3 regions of the Rouxiella sp. Mn2063 genome follow, and region 1 is predicted to be linked to each of the others. Evidence: predicted binding sites of a transcription regulator. Region 1 holds the regulator's gene; each other region holds the start of a gene.
The links. The regulator PhoB, encoded in region 1, activates phosphate uptake and scavenging genes when phosphate is short. The targets are predictions, from matches to a motif close to CTGTCATAAAACTGNCNNAT.
Positions count from the first base shown of each region.

Region 1 (8,144 bases):
CGAGTCAATACGGGTTTTGTCGCTTACCAAATCCGAAAGGGCCAGCGCTAGCGCCAGACTGACCAGGAAGCTTTCGCCACCCGATAAAGTGCGAGTATCGCGCACCGCATCGGCCTGCCAGGTATCAACGACTTGTAGTTCCAGTGCATCGCTGGTTTTACGCTGCAACAGGTAACGTCCGTGTAGTTTCTCCAACTGGCGATTGGCCAGATAAACCAGATGATCCAGCGTTAATCCCTGCGCGAATTTACGGAATTTTGCGCCATCGCTGGAGCCTATCATCACGTTGAGATAGCCCCAGTCGTCGCAGGTTTCCTGCGCCTGTACAATTTGAGCGATCAGCGTCTGTTGCCCGCTGTGTCGCAATTTATCGCTTTCTAACTGGTTTTTCACTTCACCTAAACGTTGCTGCAAGGTTTTTATCTGTTGTGACAGTTCTGTTTGCTGCGCCGTCAATTCCTCAAGCGAATTTTCGTTTTCAGCAAGATGGGCAGGGCGTGCCAGACGATGTTGTTCTAGTGTTTGGGTCGCGTCACCGAGCAGCGTTTGTGCCTGAGTCAGTTGCTGTTGCAAGTTCTCTTTACGTTGCTGCAACTGTTGGCGCAGCGTATCGTCAAGCAGAGCCTGTTTCACCGCCTCTTCATCAGCAAATTCGCTGGCGCTTAGCGCCTGTTGCCAGCTAGTTTCTGCCTGCTGTAAACGCTCCGTAGCCTGCAACTTTTGCTGTTGTGTGCTAACAACTTGACCGGTCAGCTTGTCGCGTTGCTCCTGCGCTTTATGCAGCGATTCAGCCGCATCGTTTACCGTTTTTTCCGCCGCCTGCTGCTGTTGATGTAAATGTTCACGTACCTGGGCAACCTGGCGGTCATCAAACAGTTCGTGGCGCTGACGGTTTAGCTCAGCCAGCGTTTTTTCACCTTCAGCAAATTGCGTTTGCAGGTGTGTTAGCTGCTCTTGCAGCTTCGCCTGATTTTGCTGCGTCAGCGTAGATCGCTCTGCTAGCAACGCGCTTTGTTGCTGGACTTTCTGCTGTTCGCTCGACGCTTGATTGACCGCATCTTTGGCCTGTTGCAGTCTGCGAGACAGCTGTTCATGTTGGCTGATAAGCGCCTGCAACTGTTGTTCTTGCTGGTCGAGCTCTGCTAACCATTGCGAAATCTGCTCGGCATCCGCTAAGCCAAAGGTGAGCTTTAGCGGGGCGCTGAGCTGCTGCCAGCTATCCAACTGGGTAGTTAACTGCTGCTGGTCTTGCTCCAGCTGGGCTTGCAGGCGCGAATGCTGCTCTTTGCGACTTTTGATCCTGGCGGCCAGCTCAATACCGCTGGTTTTAATAGCGTCGAACTCCTGTTGCATCTTCTCGACCCGTTGCGCGGTTTCAGAAGGTTTTATCTCCTGATAACTGTCAATCGCCGGGTGCGATGTTGAGCCACACAGCGGACAGGCTTGGCCGCTTTGCAAATTAGCGCGTTCAGCCGTGAGGCTGACAATCAACTCTTCACTTTTCAGCCGCGCTTTCACATCGTTGAGGTGCTCCAGCTGCTTTTGACACTGTTGGCGAATCTCACCCAGCCGTTGCTCTTCTTGCGCTAATTGCGTCTGATTTTGCGCAATATCCTGGCTCTGTTGTGCAACGCGGCGGTTCAGCGGTGCAAAGAGCTGCGAGAGAGAAAACAGCTGCTGACGTACTGGGCGTAGCTGCACCAGTTCGGCTTGTTGCTGCTGTAATGTCGCCAGCGGATGTTGCTTTTCCAGCTCAGCCTGTTGCTGCTGTTGAGCGGCTAACGCTGCCGTTAGCGTGTTTTGTCTGGCCAGATGCTGAAGGTTGAGTGCATCAAGCTTTTGGCGCTCTGCGGCAAGCTGTTCCTGCGCGGCGTTTTGCTCTTTTATCTGTTCTGCCTGCTGGGCTAGCGACTGCTGAGCATCAGCTTGCAATTTACGTCGTTGCGCGATGTCACTATCCAGCGGCAACACTTTTTCTTCAATTAGCGTCTGTTGCTGGCGCTGCTGTTGTATTTGTTGCTGTCGCGCCGTTTGCGCCTGTTCCAACGCCTGATTCAGCGGCGTCATTTGAGCAACCTGTTGCGCCTGTTGCTGGGTTAATTGGCTCAGTAAATGCTGTAATTGCTGGGTTTGTTGCACGCTGCGCTGACGTTCACTGAGCAGTGGCCGCAGTTTTTCTGCCGGTTCGCTACGTGCCAGTTGTTGTAACTGTGGTGCGGCTGCGGCGCTTTCTTGTTCTGCCGCCGTTAAACGTTGCTGTGATTGGCGATGCTTTTGTTGCACCTGCTGCCACTGTTGCAGCCAGTTAAGATCCTGTTGACGCTGCTGCGCCTGCTGGCCGAGGTTCGATTCCTGGGTATTCAGCGCGGCTAATTCTGTTTCCAGCGTTTGGCGCTGTTCTTCGCTCAGCAGTTCGATACCGGCCATGCGCTGATGTAAGCCATCGAGCGTAATTTTGGCTTCTTTATTTTGTTCAAATACGCGTTCGGACAACAGGCCGTAGATTTCTGTACCGGTTAACTCTTCGAGCAGTTCGGCACGATCATTGGCATCAGCATTGAGAAAAGCGGCAAACTGTCCCTGCGATAGCATCATCGATTTGGTGAAGCGGCCAAAATCCAGCCCGGTGAGTTCGGCAATGCGATCGAGCTTATCTCGGACTTTATCAGCAATAATTTTGCCGTCTGCCAGCAGCGCCAGCTCAACTTTTGGCGCTTGTAAATTACCGTCTGGCGACATTTTTGCCCGCCGCTGGCTCCAAAAAGCACGGTAGCCGACGCCTTTGACTTCGAATTCTACTTCTGCCAGTGATTCAGCAGTATGACGCGTCATTAACTCATTCTGCGTCGGTGTCACGTTAAGGCGCGGCGTTTGGTGATAGAGCGCCAGACAAATGGCATCGAGCAGAGTGGTTTTCCCCGCGCCGGTCGGGCCGGTAATAGCAAACAGACCGTTGCTGGCAAAAGGCTCGGCGGTGAAGTCGATTTTCCATTCGCCTTCCAGTGAATTAAGATTTTTTAAACGCAGGCTCAAAATTTTCATTGGGCATCCTCGCCGCTGGCAACCTGTTCAACGATTTGGGCAAACAGGGTACGCATCCGGTCATGACGATTTTCCGTGTCGCTGTTTTCCTGCGCTAATCGGCGTTCAAACACCTCGCTCACGCTTAACTCGGTGAGCGTCTCTTTTTCCTGCTGTTGCAGGCTGTTTTGTCGTTGTTCTTTGCTGCGTCGCAGCAACACCACTTCTACCGGCAGATCGGCGGTGAGCGCTTGAATGCGCCGTTGAATATCGCTGAGATAATCCTGGGTCGCCACTTCGATATCCAGCCAGACGGTTTTGTCGTCCTCTTTCCCAGCGAAAGCGGCTAATTGCTGCTCAATATCGGCCAAAGTTCCTTTGATCATCTGCATCGGCTGGTAAGTCGGCACGGGCAGCGCGTCTACGGTGCTCAGCGCATTCTGGCTAAACTCCAGCAAATAGACGCTTTTGGGGCTGTTTAACTCATCAAAACTTAGGGCAATTGGCGAGCCGCTGTAACGAATATGCTGGCTTTTGGCCACGCACTGCGCGCGATGAATATGGCCGAGTGCGACGTAATCGGCTGGGGGAAACGCCTGTGCCGGGAAGGCATCCAGCGTACCGATATAGATATCACGTACTGAATCGGATGTGGTGACACCAACGGTGGTCAGATGGCCGGTGGCGATAATCGGTAGCGCAACCCCCAGGCGTTCGCGCTCGGCCAGCGCCGCTTGGTACAAACTGGCGTAGTGCGCGGCAATGGCTTCTTGCAAGGCCAGTTGTTTGTCATTACCCGATTGTCCCGCCTGACTGGCAAGCAGGTCGCGCGGGCGTAAAAATGGCACGGCGCAGACAATTGCCCCCGGCTGGCCGTTGCGGTTATTGAGCACCATAATTTGCTGCGATAAATCGTCGCTGACGGTGGCAATAACCTTGGTATTGAGGCAAGAGAGCAGCTCACGAGATTCATTAAGCGTGGCGACGGAATCATGATTACCCGCCAAAATAATGAGCTGGCAGCCGGTGCGTTGTAGCTCAACTACAAAGCGATTATACAATTCACGGGCATAGCTAGGCGGCGAGCCGGTATCAAAAATATCGCCGGCGACGATAACGCCATCAACCTGATGCTGTTCAACTTGCTCGATAAGCCAGCGTAAAAAGGCTTGGTGCTCTGGCGCTCGGCTTTTGGTGAAAAAGTATTGGCCGAGGTGCCAGTCGGCAGTATGAATCAGGCGCATCGCGTTCTCATGGTTAGAGGAAAATAGTGTCGTTAATTATAAACGTCGTATTGGGTGGTTGTCGTTGAAAAATCAGGAAATGATATTTGTATGACGCAAGCCAGACATGTTTACTACACTTAACTTCGGCTTGTAATGATTTTCATAAATATGTCACAAAACTGACGCATAATGTTGCTCGCAATCAAATAAAGATCGCTAACTTATTGGCAGGTTCCACGATGGCAAGACGCATATTAGTTGTTGAAGATGAGGCACCAATCCGCGAGATGGTGTGTTTTGTATTAGAGCAAAATGGCTATCACGCCGTAGAGGCAGAAGATTATGACTCTGCTGTCAGCCGTTTAATCGAACCCTTCCCTGAACTCATCTTGCTAGACTGGATGTTGCCTGGTGGTTCTGGCATTCAGTTTATTAAACATCTTAAACGTGAGGCGTTGACACGGGAGATCCCGGTCATGATGCTTACCGCCCGTGGCGAAGAAGAAGATCGGGTTCGCGGCTTGGAAGTGGGTGCGGATGATTACATCACCAAACCGTTTTCTCCGAAAGAATTAGTGGCGCGTATTAAAGCGGTGATGCGTCGTATTTCCCCAATGGCTGTTGAAGAAGTGATCGATATGCAAGGTTTAAGCCTTGATCCTTCCTCTCACCGAGTGGTTGCTAATGAGCAGGCGCTTGACATGGGGCCTACCGAATTTAAACTACTTCATTTCTTTATGACGCATTCTGAACGCGTTTATAGCCGTGAGCAGCTGCTGAATAATGTTTGGGGCACTAACGTTTATGTGGAGGATCGTACAGTCGATGTACATATCCGCCGTTTACGCAAAGCGTTGGAAGTGAGCGGTCACGACCGGATGATCCAAACCGTTCGCGGAACCGGGTACCGTTTTTCAACGCGCTATTGATTAGTTTCTACGGGGAAACCGTGTGTTAGAACGCCTATCATGGAAGCGCCTCGCGGGTGAGTTGTTTTTATTTTGCTTACCTGCGTTTATTCTCGCCATTTTTATTGGCCATCTCCCTTATCTACTCTTAGTGTCGGTATTTGCGGCACTGGGCTGGAACTACTATAACCAGCTAAAACTTTCTCATTGGCTGTGGCTGGATCGCAGCATTACGCCGCCTAGCGGGATTTGGAGCTGGGAGCCGCTGTTTTATGGTCTAAACCAGATGCAGATGCGTAATCGCCGTCGTCGCCGTGAATTAGCGTTGCTGATTAAGCGCTTTCGCAGCGGGGCTGAATCTTTGCCTGATGCAGTGGTGCTGACCACGGAAGAGGGCAATATTTTCTGGTGTAACGGACTGGCGCAGGTATTACTGGGCTTTCGTTGGCCGGAAGATAATGGCCAGCATATCTTCAATCTGGTGCGTTATCCTGAGTTTCGTTTGTGGATACAGAGTCGTGATTTTAGCCGAGCGCTGAATTTGCAGCTCAATAATGAGCATCATGTTGAGTTCCGTGTCATGCCATATTCTGAAGGTCAGCTGTTGATGGTGGCGCGTGATGTGACACAAATGCATCAGTTAGAAGGAGCTAGGCGCAACTTCTTTGCTAATGTTAGTCACGAATTACGTACCCCGCTAACCGTGGTGCAAGGCTATTTAGAAATGATGGTGGAGGCGAAGCTCGAAGAGCCTTTCCGCAGTAAAGCCTTAGATACCATGCAAGAACAGACGCGACGAATGGATGGGTTGGTCAAGCAACTGCTCACCTTATCGAGAATTGAAGCGGCCACTAATATCGATTTGAATGAGCGAGTCGATGTTCCGGTAATGTTAGGCATGATCGAGCGTGAAGCACAGACGTTAAGTTCAGGTCGCCACGAGATTGTCTTTACCGTTAATAACCAGCTCAAGGTATTTGGCAACAATGACCAGTTGCGAAGTGCTGTTTCCAATCTGGTTTATAACTCGGTGAATCATACGCCAGAAGGCACGCGCATTGAGGTGAGTTGGCAGCAAACACCGCAGGGCGCTAAATTCGAAGTAAAAGATAACGGACCCGGCATTGAAGCACAGCATATCCCACGTTTAACCGAACGTTTCTACCGAGTCGATAGAGCACGTTCGCGGCAAACCGGAGGCAGTGGATTGGGGCTGGCAATCGTGAAGCATGCGCTAAGTCATCACCATGCTCGGTTGGATATTATCAGCCAAATGGGCGTCGGCAGTTGTTTCACCTTTACCTTGCCGCAGCGGTTTATTGTGCCTCATACACAACAAGCTGAAATTTTCGTTAAGAATAAATAAGTTCCACGACTTAGCGGAAAGTTACCGTTTAAAGGCATCATAAAAGTGTGTGAAATGCTGAATTTTTGGTTATTTCACGCACTTTTTCGTTTTTTAGCGCATAACACGCTCATCATTGCTCAAAAATAATACACATCAAATGGCGTGTTTTTTGATTTAACTGGCATTAATTACTGATTCTGCATAATTGTGCAGTGGAAATCTCTGCTTTTATGATCCAGCCTTGCCTTTCCGCACTATAAACGTTTACCTTAAGCGCCGTTGCTCCCCGACACTTCCTGCATATCTGTACGGCTTTATAGCTATATAGCTCCATAAAAACAGAGCTCCCTAAGAACATAGCCTTCTGCATCCGAAGTAACTTGGGCATATCCTTTTAGACAGTGGATGATAATCGTCACCAGGCGTTTTATCCTTTTGAACAGGTAACACGGCACCAATTATGAATTATCGATTAACAAGTAAGGACGTTTGGGCGCTGGGTTTCATGACCTTTGCGTTATTCGTCGGGGCGGGAAATATCATTTTCCCACCGATGGTTGGATTGCAAGCCGGGCAGAATGTCTGGTGGGCAGCTGCCGGATTTATGATCACCGCAGTGGGCTTGCCCGTCATGACCGTGATTGCGCTGGCGCGTGTTGGCGGCGGCATTGATGGCTTGAGTTCACCGATTGGCCGTACCGCAGGCTTAGTACTGGCGACGGTGTGTTATTTAGCCGTTGGCCCACTCTTCGCAGCCCCGCGTACAGCGACAGTATCCTTCGAGTTGGGGATTGCTCCGCTAACCGGCGATGGTGCACTGCCGCTGCTGATTTATAGCCTGATTTATTTCGCGTTAGTCATTTTGATTTCACTCTATCCTGGCCGTTTGTTGGATACCGTGGGTCATATCCTTGCGCCACTGAAAATTGTTGCTTTGGCTATTTTGGGTATTGCTGCCGTTCTGTGGCCTGCCGGAACAGAAATTGCCGCGACGCCAGCTTATCAAAACGATCCCTTCTCTAATGGCTTTGTTAACGGCTATCTGACCATGGACACGTTGGGCGCACTGGTCTTTGGTATCGTGATTGTTAACGCGGCGCGTTCTCGTGGCGTAACCGAAGCGAAGTTGCTCACTCGTTATACCGTTTTGGCAGGGCTGATTGCCGGTGCGGGTTTGATGCTGGTGTACTTGAGCCTGTTTAAACTGGGCCAGGATAGCGCCAGTCTGGTACCTGATGCGCAAAACGGTGCGGTGATCTTGCACGCATATGTACAACATACCTTTGGTGGATTGGGCAGCTTCTTCCTGGCCGCACTGATCTTCATCGCTTGTATGGTAACGGCGGTTGGCCTGACCTGTGCGTGCGCGGAGTTCTTCGCTCTGCACCTGCCGCTGTCATACCGCTCCCTGGTGTTTATCTTAGGTCTGTTCTCTATGGTGGTCTCAAATCTGGGACTGAGTGAACTGATTAAGGTATCAATTCCAGTGCTGACCGGTATTTATCCTCCGTGTATTACGCTGGTGGTATTGAGCTTCACGCTGCGTTGGTGGAATAACCGCTCACGTATTGTCGCCCCTGTCATGTTGGTCAGTTTGCTGTTCGGGATTATCGATGCAATTAAAGCGTCAGCCTTTAAAGC
Region 1 is NZ_JBMOUD010000008.1:99,387-107,530, reverse strand. It holds gene sbcC (exonuclease subunit SbcC) at 1-3,042, opposite strand, end outside; gene sbcD (exonuclease subunit SbcD) at 3,039-4,265, opposite strand; gene phoB (phosphate response regulator transcription factor PhoB) at 4,487-5,176, shown strand; gene phoR (phosphate regulon sensor histidine kinase PhoR) at 5,199-6,521, shown strand; gene brnQ (branched-chain amino acid transport system II carrier protein) at 6,964-8,144, shown strand, end outside.

Region 2 (8,144 bases), on a different contig from region 1:
CCGCGGTAAGCAGCGCCAAAGATTTTATTATGATGAGCGGCGGTTTACCGCTGAGCTGGCAGGGGCAGATTGTTGGAGCGATTGGTGTTTCATCGGCGACACCAGAACATGACGTTGAAATTGCTCAAGCGGGTGTTGCAGCATTAACGCCATAGAAACGAAGCGATATTGATGAAATTCGTTTAATGATTATTGTTGGCTATTTACCAACATAGTAAATGATTAATTATTTTTTCTCCGAGTCAGCGGAGAAAGCTAAAATATTTTTTTTATAAAAATATCCTCTCGTATTTATTTTATTACATTCATCACCAGGGATGATATGGCGATATCGCCAGCTATTGGCTACGGGAATAAATAATCAGAGATACCCGTCATACTTGACGTCGCTTCTGTATTGGCGGTGCTCCCTGCCGCCCTGAAGTAACTGCAATTATTTGGGTATATATTGATTATGCCGATAATTTTTTTTGTTTTTAATACTGTTAAAATATTACCGGAGATTAATATGACCGCCGCGACAATACTCCCGGCAGCCAGGCGAAATAATGCAATATTATTTGTCGCCTCAATGGGCTGTGCGATGACTGTGCTTGATACCAATATTGTCGGTGTTGTTTTACCGACAATTGCACGCGGTCTTGGAGCGACCTTTGCCGACATCGAATGGGTGATTAGCGCCTATGTATTGTGCTTCTCATCATTCTTATTACCTGCCGGGTCGCTGGCTGACCGTTTTGGTCGTAAGCGTATTTTTCTTTATGGTATCGCCTTATTTTCGCTCGCCTCGCTGGCGTGCGGCTGGGCGGCAACGGCCAGTATGTTGTATGCCGCTCGCGCTTTACAAGGTGTTGGCGCTGCTTTCCTGTTGGCCCCGGCTTTGGCAATCATTGGGCATACTTTTCATGGTAAACAGGAACGCGACCGCGCCTGGGCAGTATGGGGCGGTGTGATGGGGCTGACAATGGTGCTATCACCTTTGGCTGGCGGCGTTATTAGTACTTTCTTTGGTTGGCGCTGGGCCTTCTTTATCAACGTGCCGATTTGTGGGCTGTTGGCCTTAGCCGTTTCTAACGTCATTGATGAATCTAAAAACCCGCAGGCAGGGCCGGTCGATATTCATGGTATCGCGCTGTTTGTCGCCGGGATGTTTTCATTGACCTGGGCGTTGATCCTTGGGCCTGACCGCGGCTGGGAGAGCCGGGACGTTATCTTGCGTATTGCCTGCGGCGTCTGGTTTTTCTTCTGTCTGGTTATTGTCGAAAGAAGAAAAAGCCATCCGATGCTGGACCTGCGACTGTTCTCTTCATGGCCTTTTGTCGGCGCGGTAATGGCGATGTTTGCGTATGCCGCCTCGGCGCAGGTGATGACCTCATTATTGCCTCTGTTACTGCAAAACATCGAGGGGAAAACGGCGTTAGCGGCGGGTATTGGCATGTTGCCTTTTGCTATCGCCATGCTGATTTTCCCGCAGCTGACACGCTTTGTTTCTCATGTTATGTCGGCAAAACAGTTGTTAGTGCTCGGCCTGTTGATTGTTGGATTCGGCAATATGGTGATTGCCTGGGCGCTCACTCACCAACATCCGTTATTTATCACTATTGGCATGGCGCTGCTCGGCAGCGGTGGCGGGATACTTAATGGTGAAACGCAAAAAGCCATTATGGGCACCATTGCGCCCGATCGCGCTGGGATGGGCTCTGGGATTAGCACCACCGCGCGTTTTTCTGGAATTTTGCTCGGGTTTGCCAGCCTTGGCGCCATCTTATCCAGTGGCGTACGCAGCGCGCTGCATACGCAAATGGCCTCTGCCCATGTCGCAATGCAGCCCGGATTTATCGACCACATTGTCTCTGGTGATATCAATCGCGCGATGGCGATGTATCCCGACACGTTAGCAGCAACGCTGCGCACCATTGCTCATCAAGCCTATAGCAGCGGTTTTTCACAGATGCTGCTGACCGCATCCCTATTTGCCATCCTGGCTGCGGTCTTCGTTCTCATGACGTTACGTGGTGATCGCGCTAAAGGAGGAAAAAATGACCAAGCTAAAACCTCGGCATAACCGTTTTGCGATATTTAGCGATGTGCATGCCAACCTGCCGGCGTTACAGGCGGTGCTGGCAGATATTCAAAAGCAAGGTATTGAGGATTGCTACTGTCTTGGCGACCTGGTTGATTTTGCGCCTTGGCCTAATGAGGTCATTGAGCTGTTAAAGGCTCGTAATATCCCCGTTATTTATGGCAATCACGATGAGCGTGTGGCCTTCGATAAAGCAATTAGCCCGATGCCTTGGCATAGCGAAGAGGAGCAAACCGCGCGTATTACGGGTATTACTATCAGTAAGGCGACGGTCAGTGCTGAGAATATGGCGTGGCTGCGTGCGTTACCAATGTCGTTATCACTGAATGTCGGGAGCGAGAATAATCCGTTCCATCTATTGCTGGTGCATGCCAGCCCCCGGTCAGTATCAGAATATATTTACGCTGATTATGATGCGATGTTATTAGCGCAGATGAGCGCCCAATATCAATTTGATGCGATGATAACCGGCCATACCCATTGCGCTTATATTCGAAAACTGTCCGGTGGTTATCATGATGATTTTACCGTCGCTAACTGCGGTGCGGTCGGTAGAATCAAATCGGGCCAACCACAAGCAACCTGGCTGCGTGGTGAGGTTAGCGACGGCCAACTAAAGATGAGTATTAGAGCGGTTAATTACAATGTGGCAGCCGTCGCGCAGGCGATTGTCGACAGCAACATCCCCGATTTTTACGCGCATGAACTTTATCATCACGGATTATCGAGCTTACAGGCGTTGAGTGGAAAGTGATGTTTGTAGGGAACATCGGCTCTATTTAGCGGTGTGAGAATAAATAATCGTGTTCTTCCTCACTTTTCCGCCGCTATTTCCTACACTAAATATTGAGTAGCGTGCGTCACCATGCGCTGCGTATGCAGGGTATAAATAAAAAAGATGGGGCGACTCCCAGCAGAACGTGATTCATCTGTGGGAGGATAAACTCGCCAGTGAGGAGGAATCATGATCAGTCCTATGGCGTTATTCTGGGCATTATTTGTGGTGTTTGTGGTCAATATGCTGCGCTACTACTCTTCCTTACGTGCACTGCTGGTGGTGCTACGTGGCTGTGATCCTTTGCTTTATCAATATGTCGATGGCGGCGGTTTTTTTACCACCCACGGTCAGCCAAGCAAGCAAATACGATTGGTGCGTTACATTTATGCCCAGCGTTATCTCGACCACCACGACCCTGAGTTTATTCGCCGCTGCGAAAGAGTGCGCGGCCAATTTATGCTCACGACCGGCTTATGTGGCCTCATTTTGGTCAGTATGTTGGCGATGTTGATTTGGTATTGAATCGTAAGACTGGTGTACGTTTACTGAGTGTAATCCGCAGCGATGAAAAAAAAACGGCAATAAAAAAGGCGGCACATGAGTTTCATGTCCCGCCTTTTTATATGGCATCTGCGCGAGGCGCAGGCCGCAAAACTAAACCGGTTTCAAATTAAATCAGTTTCAGCGCAACCCAGTACAGCGCACCAGAAAGAATAATGGATACTGGCAACGTGAGCAGCCAAGCCATCATAATATTCTTCACCGTTTTACCCTGCACACCGCCACCGTCTACTAACATCGTGCCTGCAACCGCAGAAGAGAGCACATGCGTGGTGGAGACTGGCATGCCGGTGTAGCTGGCAACGCCAATGGAGACGGCTGCGGTCATCTGCGCCGACAATCCTTGTGCGTAGGTCATGCCTTTCTTACCGATTTTTTCACCGATAGTCGTGGCAACGCGTTTCCAGCCGATCATCGTACCTAAAGCCAACGCCAGAGCGACGGCGACGATAATCCAGATTGGTGCGTATTCAACGGTTTGCAACAAATCCCCGCGTAAGTCTTTCAGGAAACGCTTATCTTGCGATGTGGTTTCACTCAATGCAGCGGTTTTGTCAGCAGTTTCGGTGACACACATTAGCAGGCGGCGCATATGGCTGCGTTCTTCCGGTGCTAAGTCATTGTAGCTTTGCAAATTGGTCAACAGCGCTTGTGCGCGGCCAAGTGCTTCCATCATCCGTTTCGGGTCACAATGGAACTCGGTTGGGGTTGATGTTGCATTGGCATCCGGTGCTGGCACCAGCGGTGTCAACGCCACGACATGCGAGAGCGCATCGCCATGTTGCTGATAATACTGTTGCAAATGCGTGACTGCGTCGCGGGTACGGCTAATATCGTAACCGGTGGCATTCATATTCAGCACAAAGCCTGCTGGTGCTACGCCAATCAGTACCAGCATGATCAAGCCAATGCCTTTCTGACCGTCGTTCGCACCGTGTGAGAAGCTCACGCCGATAGCAGAAAGAATCAGAGCAATACGTGTCCAGAATGGGGGTTTCTTTTTACCATCACTCTTTTCACGTTCAGCCGGTGTGAAGTGGATCCGTTGACGTTTTTTAGTGCCACTCCAGTAACGGCGCAGCAAAAAGATCATCGTCCCGGCGATTGCCAATCCCACCAGTGGGGAGACAATTAACGACAGGAAGATATTGATCATCTTCGGAATATTCAGCGCATCGACCACTGAAGTGTGCGTGACTAACGCATTGGTTAACCCAACACCGATAATCGCGCCAATCAGCGTGTGTGAGCTGGAAGCCGGTAAACCAAAATACCAGGTTCCCAGGTTCCAGATGATCGCTGCCAGCAGCATGGAAAAGACCATAGCCAAGCCGTGAGCAGAGCCCACATTAAGCAACAGATCGGTTGGAAGAAGGTGAACGATGGCATACGCGACACTTAAGCCGCCGAGCATGACACCCAGGAAGTTAAATACGCCCGACATTACGACCGCGAGTTGCGAGCGCATTGCGCGAGTATAAATAACGGTAGCTACTGCGTTAGCCGTATCATGGAAGCCATTGATAGCTTCGTAGAACAGCACAAACAGTAACGCGAGAATCAACAACAGGCCGGTATGGAAATCCAACCCGGCGAATAAATGCAGCATAATTGTTACGCCAGTTTGTGGTCATGAACGCTGCGCATTATCAGCGAGAACATGGCGCGGGGAAAAGCAAAATATGACATTTTTTTGGCAAAGAATGGCTAGATAGCGAGATTTTGGACACTAATAATTTGAAAACTTATTGATTTAATGTGCTTTTTTATTTGAAATATATAGTTACATTTATGGCGAAGTTGTTTGCTTACTGGTTTATAAGAGGGCGACAGCATACAATCAGCGCGCTTTTTCTGGCGTTAATCGCCCAAAAGACAAAATCGCCTACAGACTTCAGCTAGAAGAATGACGGGGAAGTATCGCTTTAATCAGAGAGGTTGCTGTGGAACAGTTTGATGTTGTTGTCGTTGGCGCAGGTGCCGCTGGAATGTTTTGTGCTGCACAGGCCGGTCAGGGCGGTTGCCGAGTTCTGCTGCTCGACAATGGTAAAAAACTGGGCCGCAAAATTCTGATGTCCGGCGGCGGACGCTGTAACTTCACCAACTTAACGGCTGAACCGGCGGCTTATCTGTCGGCCAATCCGCATTTCTGCAAATCAGCGTTGGCGCGTTATACCCAGTGGAATTTTATCGATCTGGTCAATCGCTACAAGATTGCCTGGCATGAAAAAACGCTCGGTCAGTTATTTTGCGATGATTCCGCGCAGCAAATTGTGTCTATGCTGGAGCAAGAATGCCAGCTGGGCAACGTCACTATTCGCCTGCGTAGTGAGATAAGCAGCGTCGAAAAGACCGATCAAGGCTTTACTATTCAACTAAATGGAATGAGTGTGAGTGCTCGCTCACTTGTTGTTGCCAGCGGTGGACTATCGATGCCGGGATTAGGCGCTTCGCCTTGGGGATATCGCTTGGCGGAACAGTTTGGCCTGAAAGTCTTGCCAACTCGCGCCGGTCTTGTGCCTTTCACCCTGCATAAGCCGCTGTTAGAGCATTTACAGACCCTTTCTGGTGTGTCTGTTCCTGCGGTACTCACCGCCGAAGACGGCACGGTATTCCGCGAAAGCATCCTCTTTACCCATCGCGGCTTATCTGGTCCCGCAGTATTACAACTTTCTAGTTACTGGCAACCTGGCGAGTTTGTGAGCGTTAACTTACTTCCTGACACAGATTTGGCGGGCTTCCTAAATCAACAACGCGCTGACCATCCGAATCAAAGCCTGAAAAATACGTTAGCGATGTTACTGCCGAAACGCTTGGTCGAATGCCTGCAAACCTTAGAACAGTTGCCAGACGTCACGCTTAAACAACTTAACCCACCGCAGCAGGCGGCCTTGGTCGAACAACTGCAAGCGTGGCAAGTCCAGCCAAACGGCACCGAAGGCTATCGCACTGCTGAAGTTACCCTAGGCGGCGTCGACACCCGCGAGCTCTCCTCCAAAACTATGGGCGCAACCAAAGTACCGGGTCTGTATTTTATTGGCGAAGTGGTCGACGTGACCGGCTGGCTCGGAGGTTACAACTTCCAATGGGCATGGAGCTCGGCATGGGCTTGCGCACAGGCGTTGGTGAAGGGGTAGGTTTGCATGCTGTTTGGGGATGAGGAGAACATATCAAAAGCAGGCAATGACAGGCTCTGATATAGAGTAGGCAATAAACCCTCTTTTTATTGCCTACTCTATTTTTATACACAATCACAGTTCATGTTAATTCAAAAATGACGAGATAAAACTAAATAACCATTAAAACGCATTGGGCATTCATCTTTATTCATAAGGAAACAATAATGTCTCATCGCAGGCCTCTTGGTCCGCATATTTTCCGCCTTTCCTCATCAGTAGGATCCTGCGGAATCAACAATCCTGATGAAGTTAAAGCCGTTCAAAACTTGATCACTAATGCAGGATACTTGCAGGCAACAGGGCGAACGTTGGTGGTGAATGGGCATTGTGATATTGCCACGACGGAGGCAATCCGCTGGTATCAGCGTCTTTTAAATATGTCACCGAATGGTCTGATTCAACCTACAGACACGTGGTTTATGCTGGCTCTTAATGACGCTGCTGCTTCCCATTTCCATCCTAAAAATAGCGGCGGGCCTCTCATTGTTCATCAGGGACAGCTCACATTCGATGCTGAGGGAGTGGACTATATTACTGCTGTAGAGCCATTTCGCCAGCGTCGTTACCCCAATTTTTCACGAATATTACAATGGCCTCCCACAAGTTCGTCCGGGGTGACACTTGGTCGAGGTTACGATATGGGAAACCGTAGCACCGGAGAAATTTTTGCCACGCTCAGACAAGCAGGTATTGAGGAATACAAAGCGGTAATATGTTCAAAAGCGGCTCACCTTAAAGGACACCAGGCGGAGCAGTTTGTAAAAGTCTATGGCCCCTTAGTTGGCGAAATTAGCCATCAGCAACAAATCCGACTTTTTGAACTTGCTTACCAAATAAAGCTTAATGAGGCGCGGAATTTGTATGTACGTGTTACCTCCCATATTCAAGGGGCACCTGCCTGGGAGTCGTTAGAACAGAAAATTCGGGATGTGATAATCGATATTTTCTATCAAGGTGTGCACAATGCCAAAGCGCTTTTCCAGGCTGCTATTAATGGACGAGTTGCTTTGATCGCTCATATCAGAAGCTCCTCTGTCTATATGTCATTTGAAAGCCATAGACACAGAATAAGGTATCTCCAGTGAAAAAAATTCTCATCATCTTTGGTTCTCTGCTTACCCCTCTGGCTGCTCATGCTGAGCTTTCAGCTGGACCGGAGCGTGACGCTTGTTTCAAGCAAAATAAGGATATTCCGTCAGCATATAATTGCCTCGCGGCTAAAAAAGACGCCAGCAGTAAAAAATTAGATGCGCTCATAGATGAGACGGTTAAGCGGATAAAAGCGAACAATGTTGGGCCATTTAATGGCAAAGAAGAGAATTCGGAAACCGCCGGAGATGTATATAGCCAGCGCTTCCTGAATGCGCAAAAAAGCTGGAAAGGCTATCGAGATGAACTCTGTCTGTCGGTTGCTACTGAGCTAGATGAGGACGCCGATGATTATCAGTCGTACATAGACCAGTGCAAGATAAACCTGAACAAAAATCACACTAATGAAATCGCCCAAATGGGATTACCACCCGTCAACTAAGGTGTGGGATGT
Region 2 is NZ_JBMOUD010000002.1:269,027-277,170, forward strand. It holds gene ACL9RG_RS04610 (GlcG/HbpS family heme-binding protein) at 1-155, shown strand, start outside; gene ACL9RG_RS04615 (MFS transporter) at 509-2,065, shown strand; gene ACL9RG_RS04620 (metallophosphoesterase family protein) at 2,040-2,837, shown strand; gene uspB (universal stress protein UspB) at 3,048-3,383, shown strand; gene pitA (inorganic phosphate transporter PitA) at 3,532-5,031, opposite strand; gene ACL9RG_RS04635 (NAD(P)/FAD-dependent oxidoreductase) at 5,366-6,559, shown strand; gene ACL9RG_RS04640 (peptidoglycan-binding protein) at 6,766-7,686, shown strand; gene ACL9RG_RS04645 (lysozyme inhibitor LprI family protein) at 7,683-8,132, shown strand.
Region 2: a site for PhoB is predicted at 5,103-5,122, ahead of pitA (inorganic phosphate transporter PitA). Genes of this name have one in related genera too.

Region 3 (8,144 bases), on a different contig from region 1:
TGAGCCCCTCAGTTAAAACCAAAGTTTATATATTGTCGATCACCTTTCTTCGCCCAAAGGATTATTGCTGATTATTATCTAAGCATGGCACAAGAGGAGACTAGTGCTATGTGGCACAAACGAGTAGTCTTATCCGATTATAATTGACGTCATCTGCAAGTTAAGGAGTCATCATGACTATTGAATACGCCATTTTTGGTAACGGCTGCTTCTGGTGCAGCGAAGCAGTGTTCAAAGATGTAATCGGTGTGGAATCCGTTGAGAGTGTTTATACCGGCGGTCACGTTGCTAACCCGACGTACGAACAAGTCTGTAGCGGTGAAACCGGCCATGCAGAAGGCATTCGTATTGGATTTGACCCAGAAAAAATCAGCTACGGTGAACTGCTGGATATCAATTTTGTTACCCATGATCCTACCCAGTTAAACCGTCAGGGTAATGACATCGGTACGCAATACCGTTCAGTCATCTTCCCATTGAATGCTGAGCAAGAAGCCGAAGCAAAAGCCGCTATCCAACGTGCGCAGGCGGATAATCAGCAGCCAGTAGTGACTGCCATTGAGCCTCTGGGCGAGGTCTTCGTGGCAGAGAATTACCACCAGAACTACTGGGCGGGCGCTGGACAAGAAAACCGTTACTGCCTGGCAGTGATCCCGCCGAAACTGCAAAAGCTGCGTAAGAGCTTTGCCAACCGCAGCAAGGCGTTGAATTCTTAATTAGCCATTATCAGCCAACCCATTCTGATGAGTGGGTTGGCTGAGTCAGTTAACTTGACTGTTTAACGGGTGCTGATGGCGGCACAGGCAGAAGGACTTCCGCTGCGACCTTCCAATCTTGGGCTATTTTTACCCAGTTAATGATCAGTAAAAACGGTTTTGGTGTCCCGCTTTGTCCAGCGTATGACACGGTAATATTCAGTGGCGCATAGGATTGGGCAACCTCTTTGGTCACGCCGACCACCTTCAGTTTTGCATAATCGGGCGTCAGAACTACCGGACCTGAATTGGCGATATCATGCAGTTTTTTATCAATTGCCTCATTGCCCCAGTAACCCGCCCAATTCCCTTCTGCAGGAACTGCACTTTTGGCAACTAACAGTGTTGATGGTGATTGCCAGAACATATTATGTATTGCCTTGATATCGTGGTTATTAGCCAGTGTAATCAGTTCACTAAACTGCGTTTTAATGGTGGTTAGCGTTTGTGCGTCAAGAGGATCGCGATAGGCTGAGGGTTGGGCTGCTGATGCTGTTGACAGCAACGTGTTTAGAGTAAAAAAACTTGCCGCTATCAGTACTTTTTTCATGGCCGATTCCTGGAAGTGTTGAGTGGTAAAAATATTGAATAACAAAGAGTTGCCGCTGTTTTACAACGTGGGCAGCTTGCTATTTCTCTAGCGAATGTCGGATTGACAGTGCGGCATCAACTCGCTATAAATAAAATATGACCAGTCGTCTTAAGTTGTCAAGTAAGTTGGAGAACCAGAATGAAAACGTCTTCTGCCCCTCGTCGGGGACCAAAGCCTGACCAAAACACCCGTGTTAATTTGGTTCAAGCCGGTCTTAGTGCATTTCATAGCGATGGCTATGCGGCAACGGGCATTCAAGGAATCGTGGCTTTGGCAAATGTCCCTAAGGGCTCGTTTTATAATCATTTTCCGAGCAAAGAAATATTTGGCTCATCGATCGTTGATGCTTATTTCGAGCGCGCTAAAGTTCGGTTGGATAAGGTTTTCGGCAATACTCGACTGTCGCCTTTAGCGCGCCTTGCCGCTTACTTTGATGAATTGATCGCGCAATTTAGCGAGTCAGGATTTGAAAAAGGGTGCTTGTTGGGAAACCTCAGTGCCGAAATTGCCGATCACAGTGAGGCGATTCGTCTGCGCCTTATCGAGCACTTTGATGCATGGAGCAAAATACTTGAAGACTGCTTAGCCCAGGCACAAACGCAGGGTGAACTCGATACTTCATTGACGGCAGCATCGTTGAGCCGATTTATTTTAAGTGCGTGGGAAGGGGCGCTATTACGAATGCGGGTCGAGAAAAACGACAGGGCGCTGGTCGAGTTTAAATTATATATTTTTGGCAAATTGCTATCGCGATAGAAAGTCTGCTCTGTCGCGATAGCCAGAAAGCCGTTGGCGATTACAATCCAGCCATGAGCATCGATAAAAACTCGGCGGTTGGCCGGTCGGGAACAGTCTCGTCGTAGCGGCCATTGCTTAGCCAGGCAATAACCAACTCCCAACATAGCTCGGCATCCGATATTTCTCGCCAACACAGCAGATCGCTGCGTTGGTTGACGACGGCTTTAGGTATCAGCGCAATACCCAAATTCTCGCCCACTAAATTGAGCAAAGTATCCAAATCGCTGACCTCGAAAGCGATACGTCGCGTCAGGTTTTGCGCGCTAAACCCGCGATCGTTAAGTTTGCGCGTGCCGTGGCCAGATTCAAAATCGATAAAGGGATAATCACTCAGCTGCGCCAGCGTAACTTGCTCGTGGGCGCTTAGCGGATGGGTATTGAAAAATGCCACCACGATTGAATCACAGGCCACAATCCGATTTGCCAGATGTGGGGCGACTTCTTCGAGCGGCATCAGCGCCAGATCTATTTGCTGATTGAGCAGCTGTTCGTTAAGCGATGCCGAGCTGCCCTGACTGAGTTTCACTTCAAAATCAGGATGACCTTTAAGAAAAGTTGAGAGCGCTGCTGGCAGGTTAATAAACGGCGGCAGGCTTTGTACGCTGCCGATGGACAGTGTGCCGCGTTTTAGCGAGGTAATCGCTTTGACTTCTTCCAGACCCTTATCCAAATGATGCATTGCCAGCTCAGCACTTCTCATCAACGTTCGGCCTGCGGCGGTCAGCTTAACCTGACGAGTTGTGCGGATAAAAAGCGCGGTATCTAGCTCTTCTTCCAGCGTTTTGATTGAGGTAGAGAGGGCAGATTGCACGATATGACAACGCTGTGCCGCGCGGGTGAAATTCTCTTCTTCGGCAACCGCCAAAAAATGTCTGATTTGTCTGAGTTCCATCATTAATCTCTATGAGAGATAGATGCTAAGCATAATAGGCGGTTGGTAGATTTATGCTAGGGATGACGTTAGTCTTTCTGTCATCAATTTCATGGAAGTGATGCAAACCAACAGGTTATCCGCCGTAGCTCGACAGATAACCTAAGTAAAAAGAGGAAGGATTATTTCTGTACGCGGAACAGAGCGAATCCATCCCAGCCTTTGCTACCAACCGTTTGCAGTGCAGTACCGGTCAGGGTTTCGAATCCTTTCACTGCGCTGAGTGCCTGATGAATACCGTTAGCACTTACATCGCGTTGTGCTTCAACAATTGCGCCACCGCGTATCACATTATCCATGATGATCACGCTGCCGGTATGGCTAAGCTCGATAGCCCACTCCAGATAAAGCAGGCTGTTCTGTTTATCGGCATCGATGAAGATAAGATCAAATGGTGGCTGTGTCTGTAAGGTCGGCAGGGTTTGTGCTGCTGCACCGACGATAATGGTCGTTTTATCCAGTAAACCGGCGCGCTGCAGATTCTCGTGTGCAATCGCCGCATTGGTTGCCTCTTTCTCCAACGTAACCAATTTACCGTCCGTTGGCAGTGCTCGCGCCATGTACTGTGTGCTAAAGCCACCCAATGTTCCGATTTCCAGAATCCTGCGCGCGTCACTAATCTGCACCATCAGCATCAGAAACTGCCCCTGCAAAGGGGAAACGTCGTGAGCAGGTAAACCCTGCTTGGCATTGAGTGCTAAGGTTTGTGCCAGATTTTCGTCTGGCACAAGTAAGCTGTGTTCGAGGAATTCATCGACTTCTTGCCATTGTTGTTGCATACCGCCTCTCCCGTGAATGAACCTAGAAGCAGTATAGTGCGTGAGCCATGATTGCCGATCATTTCGGCCAATGCGGCCAGACCTTGCGCTCATATTCCTCATGAATATCCTGGCGTGTTAAGCCAATGTCCTTTAGCTGAGTATCAGAAAGCCGTCTTAGCAAGCGACGAGTGGTACGCAGCTCATTCCATGCGCCGATCCAGAGTATGATTTTGCTTCTCCAGCTCATGGGTACCGGCTTTATGGTGGCCGTTTGATTTACCGGTGAGAAACCACTGCTGACAACCTTTTCATCTGCACAAAATTGACGTTCTTTGATGGTGTTTTTCATCTTGCTTGCTCCTGTTTCCCCTGTAGCAACAGAATGCAATGAGACAGAAAAACATTACAGATTCAGAAATTGAGTATTTTAAGCATACAGATCTAGTGTAAATGACAGTTACTGCGCTAAATTGAAAGGATCTGTACTGGTTTGAAATTTGAATGGTGGAGAATACGCATGAATCGATATGAAAATCTGGCTCAAGTATTGAGTGAACGCATCGAGCAGGGGCTCTATCCGGCGGGAGACCGCCTGCCCTCTGTGCGTATTCTCAGCAGTGAACACGGCGTGAGTATCAGCACCGTACAGCAGGCGTATCGCGTGTTGGAAGAAAAACAGTTGGTCGAAGCACGCCCCAAATCCGGCTATTTCGTTACCTCGACTCGCCTACAGGCGGCACTTCCTTCGGGTTGTCGTTCGGCACAACGCCCGGTCGATATCACTCAGTGGGATCAGGTTTTAGATCTGCTTACCGCCCCAGAATTACCGGGTTTTGTGCAATTAGGGCGCGGTTCTCCTGATATTACGGCCCCCACTCTCAAGCCGCTCAATCGGGCGATGGTACGCGCCAGTCAGCATCAGAACTTATTGGCGCTGAAATATGACAGCATTTATGGTTCGTTGGAATTACGTGAACAGATAGCACGGTTGATGATCGATAGCGGCAGCCATATGGATGCCAATAATATTATGATTACCACCGGTTGCCACGAAGCCTTGGCGATTGCCATCCGTTCGGTGTGCGAGGTTGGCGATATTGTGGCGGTCGACTCCCCGAGTTTTCATGGCGCGATGCAAACCCTCAAAGGTTATGGCATGAAAGCGCTGGAAATTCCGACCGATCCCATCACCGGCATTAGCATTGAAGCACTGGAGTTAGCGCTCGAACAGTGGCCAATCAAAGCCATTCAATTGACGCCAAACTGCAATAACCCTCTCGGTTACAACATGCCAGATGAGCGCAAAAAAGCGTTGCTACGTCTGGCTCAGCGCTATGATATTGCCATTATTGAAGACGATGTGTATGGCGACCTGGCTTATCAGTACCCGCGCCCGGCAACGATCACCTCATTCGATGAAGATAGCCGCGTTTTACTGTGCAGCTCTTTCTCTAAAACGTTAGCGCCGGGCCTGCGGGTGGGCTGGATTGCGCCGGGGCGCTACCACAATCGTGCGTTGCATATGAAATACATCAGTACCGGGGCCACGTCCACACTGCCGCAAATCGCGCTGACCGATTTTATTAAACAGGGGCATTACCTTCAGCACTTGCGGCGTATGCGTAACCAATACCAGCGTCATCTGTGTACGGTAACCTCTTGGGTGAATAAGTATTTACCTTGTGGTGTAGGGGTTAGCCGCCCGCAAGGCGGATTTTTATTGTGGATTGAGCTTGATGAACGCATAGATACCCAGCGCCTTAATCGTCTGTTGGAAGAGCATAAAATCCATATTGCGGTTGGCTCGATATTCTCGGCGGCAGGCAAATATCGCAACTGCTTACGTATCAATTTTGCTCACCCACTCAATGATATTTATGAGCAGGCGATTAAACAGATTGGGCTGACGGTACAGCAGTTGATGGCCGAAGAATAAGATGTTTTATGGATAGATTAGCCGGTGAGGTTAACGCTGAAATAATCCTGGCCTTGGGCCTGAGAAGAGGCGGACATGCCTATAGCCCGTTTTCCCCCTGTCATACTTTTGTCATAACTAACTCATGTTGATGTCAGTTATGCACCGGTAAACTTAGTGCCTGTGGTTATACTGTAGACATTACAGTTAATAGCCATTGTGTGTAGCAGTCGCATCCTGACTTTGTGGAGATAATGATGAAAATTTTGGTCATTGATGATGAACCCAAAGCTCGGGAGTATATGCGAAGTGGTTTGACCGAATCAGGATACGTTGTTGATGTGGCGGAAAACGGTCGCGATGGCTTGTTTATGGCGCAAGAGTATCATTATGACCTGATCTTATTGGACGTAATGATGCCTGAGCTTGATGGCTGGTCAGTCATGAAAACACTCGATAAACAGATTAATGCCCCGGTTATTTTTCTCACCGCCAAAGGTACGGTCGAAGACCGTATTAAAGGGTTAGAGCTGGGAGCGGATGATTATCTGGTTAAACCGTTTTCCTTTGCCGAATTGTTGGCACGTATTCGTACTGCGCTACGCCGGGGAAGTCATGCTAAACGCGACGAGCTGCTTGTCGTCGCTGATTTACAATTGGATATGGCAAAACGTCGTGTTGAACGTGCTGGTATCCGTATTGATCTTACGAATAAAGAGTTCAATTTATTGCAGTTGTTCATGCTCAATATCGGTCAGGTATTGAGCCGCACGCTAATCGCATCACGCGTGTGGGATATGAATTTTGATAGTGACACCAACGTAGTCGATGTTGCAGTACGTCGTTTGCGCCAGAAGGTTGATGAGCCTTTTGGCGCACCGATTATTCATACGGTACACGGCGTGGGTTACCGTTGTGAAGCTGAGGACGGGCAATGAAATCCTTGTCACTGACCGCACGTCTCTCACTGTTGGTTTCTGCCACCGTGCTGCTGATTATGGTTATTGTTGGCATGGCACTGTATCAGTCGTTGGCAAAACAAATCAGCGTGCGCGATGATGGCGAACTCGTCACCCGCATGGACCAAATTCGTACCTTGCTGCTTAATGAAGATGCGTTGCAACTGATCCACGATAAACCCCGTTTGTTTGGCAATATGCTCGGTAATACCGAGTCACTGCTGGTGCTAAAATTCCCCGGTCAACCGCCGCTGATTGAGGTCAATCCTGGTAATACCGCTATCCCTAATATAGCCCCCGTCCCTGCAGATAAACCCTTAACACTGGCTAGCGTTCATCATCAGCAAAGTCTTGATGGTATTCCGTTTATTTCTGCCTCGGCATTAGCCAAGACCCACGATGGCCCCGGTCAGTTAGAGATTATCACCGGACGTTTGATGACCTCCCGAACGGCAACCTTGAACAGTTATCGCCAACAAATCTTGTTGTGGATTAGTCTGGCGACAATAACCGCTGCGCTAGTTGTCTGGTTGCTAACGCGTCGTGGTCTGCAACCGTTACATCGTTTGGTAAAAGAAACCAGCACGATAGATGTGCGTCATCTGTCGCGCCGCATCACGCTCGATAACGCCCCGCGTGAGCTGTGGCCGCTGGTGGACGCTTTTAATCAAATGTTGGACAGGCTAGAAACCAGCTTTGGGCAGCTCAGTCAGGTCTCGGCAGATATGGCGCATGATTTGCGTACACCAATTAGTAACTTGCTGGGGCAAACCGAAGTCGCGTTAACTCAACATCGGAGTAATGACTATTATTTGTCGCTACTTGGCTCCAATTTTGAGGAGTTACTCCGTTTATCGAAGATGATCGACAATATGTTGTTCTTGGCGCGGGCGGAAGATGCCAGCCAGGCGATTCATCGTGATACTTTACAGTTGGCACAAGTTTTACAGCCATTGGCCGATTATTTCGAGGGGCCGGCAGAAGAGCGTCAATTGACATTACAATTGCCTCAGCAGGGCAGCGTGTGGGCTGATGCCGATCTGTTGCGTCGCGCAATGGCGAATCTATTGGCCAATGCGATTCGCTATGCTGATAGCGGTAGTACGGTGGTGATCAGTGCCGATTCGCAAGATGACGAGATGATTCTTTCGGTGGAGAACCAAGGTGTGCCAATTGATGCACAGCAACAAGCACGTATTTTTGACCGTTTCTACCGCGCTGATACTTCAAGACAAAATTCGTCCAGCGGCAGCGGTCTTGGCCTCTCCATCGTACGTAGTATTATGCGATTACATCAAGGGCAATGCCGGGTTGAAAGCCAAGGTAATCGGACGTGTTTTTCACTGCATTTTCCACGTCACGAGCGTTGATTCGCATACCCTCGATTTATTTTTTTTGTTCACTTGACATGTGTGTATCTACACATCATTATT
Region 3 is NZ_JBMOUD010000002.1:218,871-227,014, forward strand. It holds gene msrA (peptide-methionine (S)-S-oxide reductase MsrA) at 174-716, shown strand; gene ACL9RG_RS04345 (hypothetical protein) at 766-1,305, opposite strand; gene ACL9RG_RS04350 (TetR family transcriptional regulator C-terminal domain-containing protein) at 1,486-2,103, shown strand; gene ACL9RG_RS04355 (LysR family transcriptional regulator) at 2,144-3,037, opposite strand; gene ACL9RG_RS04360 (O-methyltransferase) at 3,199-3,855, opposite strand; gene ACL9RG_RS04365 (DUF1127 domain-containing protein) at 3,914-4,186, opposite strand; gene ACL9RG_RS04370 (PLP-dependent aminotransferase family protein) at 4,355-5,773, shown strand; gene ACL9RG_RS04375 (heavy metal response regulator transcription factor) at 6,010-6,690, shown strand; gene ACL9RG_RS04380 (heavy metal sensor histidine kinase) at 6,687-8,081, shown strand.
Region 3: a site for PhoB is predicted at 5,871-5,890, ahead of ACL9RG_RS04375 (heavy metal response regulator transcription factor). Genes of this name have one in related genera too.